DNA from 2 places in the Streptomyces sp. NPDC087901 genome. Region 2 is predicted to be linked to the other one. Evidence: riboswitches for the same ligand, from Rfam matches in the RefSeq annotation. Region 2 holds a riboswitch; the other holds the start of a gene.
The links. A riboswitch is a leader RNA that binds a small molecule or an ion and turns the genes downstream of it on or off. The one in region 2 is predicted to bind cobalamin.
Positions count from the first base shown of each region.

Region 1 (3,401 bases), on a different contig from region 2:
GGCCGCGTGCGGCAGCACCAGTCCGACGAACCCGATGGCACCGGCCGAGCTCACGAGTGCGGCGGTCAGCAGCGCGGTCGTGCACAACAGGACGATCCTGGTACGGCCGACGTGGACGCCGAGGGTGGCCGCCGCGTCCTGACCGAAGGCGAAGGCGTCGAGCGTACGGGCGTGGCCGAGGCAGATCAGCAGCGTCACGGCGAGCACGGCGGAGCAGATCCACACATCGCTCCAGCCGACGCCCCCGAGTGAGCCCAGCAGCCAGAACAGCACCCCGCGGGTCTGCTCGGCGTCGGCGGCGGTCATCACGACGAAGGAGGTGAGCGCGGAGAATAGCTGCATGGCCGCGACCCCGGACAGCACGACACGGTCGGTGCTGCCGCCGAGGGTGTGGCTGAGCAGCATGACGAGGGCGAAGGAGCAGAGCGCCCCGATGAACGCCCCGGCCGACAGGGAGACCGCTCCCCCGCCGACGCCGAGAACGACGACGACGACCGCGCCGGTCGAGGCCCCGGAGGAGACTCCGAGGACGAACGGGTCGGCGAGCGGGTTGCGCAGCAGCGACTGCATGACGGTTCCGCAGACCGCGAGCCCCGCGCCGCAGACGGCGGCGAGCAGGGTGCGCGGCATACGCAGGTTCCAGATGATGCCGTCGCGGATGGGGCTGAGCCGCGACTCACCGGCACCGAGGTGGGAGGCGACCGTGGCCCAGACGTCGGCGACGGAGATCCGGGCCGGGCCGATGGTGACGGCGACGGCGACGGACAGGACGAGCAGCAGGAGCCCGCCGGCCCACAGGAGTCCGCCCCGGACACCCCAGAAGCCCCTGAGGCCCCGGACACCCCTGAGGTCAGGCCGGGCGTGCACACTCGCGTCCTCGCGCGGTGCCGCCGCCTGTTCGGTGTCCGTCACCCCGCGAGCCCGAAGGTACGCAGGCCGGCGGCCACGCGCTCCACACCCTCGACGGTCCGGATGGTCGGGTTCATGGCCTGGCCGCTGAGCAGCACGTAACGCTTGTGCCGGACGGCGTCCATGTTCTTCGTGGCGGGGTTGGACTCCAGGAAGGCGATCTTCTTCGCGGCGCTCTCGGCGGTCTGCGACTTGCGCGTCAGGTCGCCGATGACCAGCACGTCCGGGTTGCGGTCGGCGACGGTCTCCCAGTTGATCTGGGGCCATTCCTCGTGGGTGTCGTCGAAGGCGTTCTCCGCGCCGATCTCCCGGGTGATGATTCCGGGTGCTCCGCAGCAGCCGGCCAGGTAGGGGGCCTCGGAGTTGGCGAACCAGTACATCAGGGAGGCGCCGGAGGCGTCGATCCCTCCGGTCGCCTTGCGCACCCGGGCACGCAGCTCCGCAACGAGTTTCTCGCCGCGCTCCGGAACGCCGAACACCTTGGCCAGGTCCCGCACTTCGCCGTAGACGCTGTCCATGGTCAGGGCGCCGGTGCGGACACCGTCACCGTCCTTGCTGTTGTCCTTGGCGGTGCAGTCGGCGGGCGAGACGTAGGTGGGGACACCGAGCTTCTCGAACTGCTCCCGTGGGGCGACACCGCCCTTGGCGAGCGTCGACTCGAAGGATGCGCTGACGAAGTCGGGCTCCTGATCCAGGACCTTCTCCGACGAAGGCCGGTTGTCGGAGATCCTCGGAATGCCTGCGTTGGCCTTCTCCAAGCCCTTCAACACCGGGTCGGTCCAGGTGGCGGTGGCGGCGAGCCGGTCGGCGAGGCCGAGCGAGAGCAGGATCTCGGCCGATCCCTGGTCGACCGGCACGGCACGCTTCGGGGCGGCGTCCACGGTGACGGTCCGTCCGCAGTTCTTCAGGGTCACCGGATAGCCGTCGGCTCCCTGGACCTTGGCGGCGGTACTGTCCTTGCCGCCGCCGCAGGCGGTCAGCAGGATCAGGGCAGCAGTGAGCAGGGCAGCGGTGCGGGCGGGGCCAGCTATGGGCGGCACGAAGTACCTCGGCGTCTCTGGGCCCATGCGCGGGGCCCGGTGTACGGAGTTCCGCGATCCGGTCCCGGACCGCGGGTGCCAGCAGGTCTTCGGACTCGGGTTCACGCGGACGGGACGCCTTCCCGGGAAACCGTGGGTCTCCCAGTGGCTGTGGCCCCGCCCGTCCCCCTCACCGCTGCGCGTCAGTTCCGGATTCGCACCGGATTCCCTGACCCCTACGTGGAGTTCGACTGGCTCTCGGCACGCTACCACGAGCCTCTGCGCAGCTCAGCGGCGGTGCGCCCGGGTACGAGCGGTGGGGCGGACGGGGCGTCGGGGCGGTGCGGCGTGCCGCGCACCGCCCCGACGCCCGACTGCCCGGACGACACCCGAGCGCCCCTACGGCGCCCGAGCGTCCGGACGAGGCCCGGGCGTCCGGACGGCCTCGCTCCGGTCACGCCTTGCGGTGAACCGATTCGCCACCGTGCGTGCGCGCCCTCTCGCCCCACCGTGAGAGCAGCGCTGCGGTCCCCCAGAATCCCAGCAGGACGACGCGGACGCCCAGGCACCGGACCGCTTCCGCCGCCCTGTGCGGCAGCGCTGCGGCTCCCTGCTGCGGTGTGCCCGTCATCGCGCGCCCCCGGCAGGTTCCCGGTCCGCGGCAGTGTGCCAGGAGGCGCCCGGGTCGTCGTACGCGTCCGTGTAACGGGCTCCCGCGATGGGCCAGTCGGCGAGCAGTTCACCGGGCAGCGCGAAGGACTCGGCGAGTTCCGGCAGATGACCGCTCACGACGGCGATGAGCTGCTCGGTGACATCGGTCAGTCCCTCGACCTGACCGGCGGTCAGGTGGCCGGCGGCCAGCAGATCCCCGCTGTTGCGCGCGACCCAGCGCAGCGCGAACAGCCGGGCCAGTTCGCCCAGCCGCTCGCGGGCCTCGCCGCCGGGCAGAGCCGTGAGCGCGTGCTCGTACGCGTGGGCCGCCTGCCGGTACGCATGGGCCTCGACCCCCCGCAGAGCGGTCCCGGATGCCGCGTTCCAGCGCTCCAGCGGGTCGCCGTGCGGTACCCGCGCCATCCGTGCGGCCGCCCGGGCGAACCAGATGCGCTCCACCTGGTCCAGAAGCCGGCCGAGGAAGCGCAGGTCGGTGAGGTCGCCGCCCGGCGGAGCGGCCGCCGGCCCTTCGTCCGGGTCCCGTGCGGCCTCGAAGAGCAGGCCGGCGGCCGCCCTGGAGTGGATGGCCAGGTTGTCGCCCTCGGCGGTGATGGCGCCCTCGACGCCGGTGACGAGTTCGCTCATCCCGTTGTTCTCCAGCAGCCCCTGGGCTCCGCACCTCTCCCGGCATTCGACGATGACGGACCGGGCCTGCCACGTGATCCACCCCTTGGCCACGTCGACCAGCCGCTCGGCCTCCTCCCGGCCCGCCGGCGGTCCTGCCGCCGCCGCCTCCCAGCGGTCGAGGACCCGCCGGTGCAG
Region 1 covers NZ_JBIUUC010000005.1:353,517-356,917, forward strand. The annotation lists gene ACIOEW_RS18780 (FecCD family ABC transporter permease) at 1-867, opposite strand, end outside; gene ACIOEW_RS18785 (ABC transporter substrate-binding protein) at 909-1,949, opposite strand; cobalamin riboswitch at 2,012-2,199, opposite strand; gene ACIOEW_RS18790 (hypothetical protein) at 2,383-2,559, opposite strand; gene ACIOEW_RS18795 (acyl-CoA dehydrogenase) at 2,556-3,401, opposite strand, start outside.
Region 1: linked by a shared signal. The riboswitch ahead of ACIOEW_RS18785 (ABC transporter substrate-binding protein) and the one ahead of metE (5-methyltetrahydropteroyltriglutamate--homocysteine S-methyltransferase) in region 2 are both predicted to bind cobalamin.

Region 2 (3,401 bases):
CGCGCCCAGACGGGCCGACCCGAGGGCGTCCCGGCCGTCGAGCCGTCCGTACAGGAAGCCGGTGACGAAGGCGTCACCCGCACCGTTGCTGTCCACCACCGGAGCCGGCGGGACCGTCGCCGGAACGTGGACCGGGTCCTGCCCGCCGTCACGGGTGAGGACGTACGACCCCGCCGCGCCGTCCGTGGCGACCACCGTGCCGGCACGGCCCTCACCCAGAATCTCCCGCATCACGGCGGGCGTGCGGTCTCCCGTCGCCGCCGCGCTGAAGAAGACGAGATCGGACCGGAGAGCGAACTCCCGCTGGTGATCGCCCAGTCCGTCCCAGTCGTGCAGATCGGTGGAGACCGGGATGCCCAGGGCCACGATGTCGTCGTAGAGGAAACGCGTGAAGTTCATGATGGACAGATGGACGTGGCGGGCACGCCGTAGCCGGGGAAGATAGAAATCCTGGCGCATCCGCAGATCCTCCGGATCACGGGCGTCGTAGAACGACATCCGCCGGCCCGTCGCGTCCACCAGGTTCACCGCACGGCGGGTGCCCGCCGCCGAGATCAGCGGGTGGAACTCCACATCGCCCTTGGCCAGCCGCTCGCGCACCTGCGCACCGGTCCAGTCGTCGCCGATGCAGTCGAGCAGCGCGACGTCCAGCCCCAGCGCGCGGGCGCCCAGGGCCACATTGCCCCCGGTGTGACCGGGCCACTCCTCGATCGGGCCGACCATCACCGAGTCGGCGAGCGGGACCGGCAGGGCGTCGACGCGGACGATCGTGTCCACCCCGCTGCCGCCGACCACCAAGACGTCGTATTCCGTTTGTTGTTGGACCACTGCTCCGCCTCTCCGTTCCCGCCGTGATCAGTATGGCCGACGTCCCGCACAGACATCCGTCTCATCAGGAGGTCCGGAATGTGAACAACGGCGTGGTGTGCGCGGCAGTCCTCTAGGGTGGGATGTGCAGCTGGTTCGCCCTGCCCGCCAGGCAGGCGCGTCGCAAGAGGGAACCCGGTGGGAATCCGGGACTGCCCCGCAGCGGTGAGCGGGAACGACCGCCGTCATACGCACTGGACCCGAAGGGCCCGGGAAGCGACGGCCAGTAGGAGTCTGCCCCGGCAGACGTGCCCGCGAGTCCGAAGACCTGCCCGCAGCCCGCACCCGAACCCTCGGATGCGGAGATCTCGGTGACCTCGTGGGCGGGTCGGCGGCAGACAGCGGGTGGACGGGCACCGAAAAGGTGCGGTGATCCGCCCGGTCCGTCATCCTTTCGCGCCCTCGTCCCGATCCGGGATCCGCAGGAGACACGCTCGCGAAGGAGAGCTACGTGACATCCGAATCCACCTCGGCGACGGCAACCGCCACCGTGTTCGGCTACCCCCGCCAGGGCCACCACCGCGAACTGAAGAAGGCCGTCGAGGGCTACTGGAAGGGCCGCGTCACCGCCGAAGCCCTCCGGGAGACCACCGCCGCCCTGCGCCGGGCCAACTGGGAGGAACTCGCCGCCGCCGGCATCGGCGAAGTCCCGACCGGTGACTTCTCCCTCTACGACCACGTCCTCGACACCAGCGTCATGGTCGGCGCGATCCCGGAACGTCACCGGGCCGCCGTGGCGGCCGAGCCGCTGGACGGCTACTTCGCGATGGCCCGAGGCAGCCGGGAGACCGCGCCGCTGGAAATGACCAAGTGGTTCGACACCAACTACCACTACCTGGTACCCGAACTGGGCCCGGACACCGTGTTCGCCGCCGACTCCGCCAGGCAGGTCGCCGAGTTCCGCGAAGCCGTCGCCCTCGGCCTGACGGGCCGTCCGGTCCTCGTCGGCCCCGTCACCTACCTCCTGCTGGCCAAGGCGGCCCCGGGCGCCCCTGCCGGCTTCGACCCGCTGTCCCTGCTGGACCTGCTGCTGCCCGTCTACGACGATGTGCTCGCCGACCTCAGGGCGGCGGGAGCCGCATGGGTGCAGCTCGACGAGCCCGCCCTCGTCCAGGACCGCACGACCGCGGAACTGGACGCGGCAGACCGGGCCTATCACCGGCTCGGCGGCCTTGACGACCGACCGAAGCTCCTGGTCGCCTCCTACTTCGGGCGGCTCGGCGACGCCCTGCCCGTCCTGGCCCGGACGCCGGTCGACGGACTGGCCCTCGACTTCACCGACTCCGGCGCCGGCAATCTCGCCGATCTCGCCGCCGTCGGCGGTCTGCCCGGCAAGCGGCTGGTCGCGGGCGTCGTCAACGGCCGCAACATCTGGATCAACGACCTGGGGAAGTCACTCGCCACGCTGGGCACCCTGCTCGGTCTCGCCGGCCGGGTGGACGTCTCGGCCTCCTGCTCGCTGCTGCACGTGCCGCTGGACGCCGCAGCCGAGAGCGGCATCGACCCGCAGGTCCTCCGGTGGCTCGCCTTCGCCCGCCAGAAGACCACCGAACTCGTCGTCCTCGCCCGCGGACTCGCGCGCGGAACCGGCGCCATCGCCACCGAACTCGCCGAGAACCGGGCCGCTCTGGCGTCCCGGGCGGGATCCGCACTCACCCGGGACCCGGCCGTGCGGGCCCGCGCCGCGGCCGTCACCGATGCGGACGGCCGACGCTCGCAGCCGTACCCCGAGCGGACCGTGCTCCAGCGCGCGCACCTGGGACTCCCACTGCTGCCGACCACCACGATCGGCTCCTTCCCGCAGACGGATGAACTGCGCACCGCCCGGGCCGACCTGCGGGCCGGGCGGCTCGACGGCCCTGGCTACGACAAGCGGATCGAGGCCGAGATCCGCGAAGTGATCGCCTTCCAGGAGGAGGCCGGGCTCGACGTCCTGGTGCACGGCGAGCCCGAACGCAATGACATGGTCCAGTACTTCGCCGAACAGCTCACCGGCTACCTCGCCACCAGGCACGGCTGGGTCCAGTCCTACGGCAGCCGCTACGTCCGTCCCCCGGTGCTCGTCGGCGACATCTCACGGCCGGATCCGATGACCGTCCGCTGGACCGCGTACGCGCAGTCGCTGACCGCACGCCCCGTGAAGGGCATGCTCACCGGGCCCGTCACCATGCTCGCCTGGTCGTTCGTCCGCGACGACCAGCCAGTCGCCGAGACCGCCCGCCAGGTCGCCCTGGCCCTGCGCGACGAGGTCGGCGACCTGGAGGCGGGCGGCACATCGGTCATCCAGGTCGACGAACCCGCCCTCCGCGAGACCCTGCCGCTGCGGGCCGCCGAGCACGCCGCATACCTGGCGTGGGCCACCGAGGCGTTCCGCCTGACGACCGGCGGAGTACGGCCGCAGACCCAGATCCACACCCATATGTGCTACGCGGAGTTCGGCGACATCATCAACGCCATCGACGACCTCGACGCCGACGTCATCAGTCTGGAAGCTGCCCGCTCCCACATGGAGGTCGCCCGGGAGCTCGCTGACC
Region 2 covers NZ_JBIUUC010000013.1:53,306-56,706, forward strand. The annotation lists gene ACIOEW_RS31235 (carbohydrate kinase family protein) at 1-828, opposite strand, end outside; cobalamin riboswitch at 943-1,158, shown strand; gene metE (5-methyltetrahydropteroyltriglutamate--homocysteine S-methyltransferase) at 1,319-3,401, shown strand, end outside.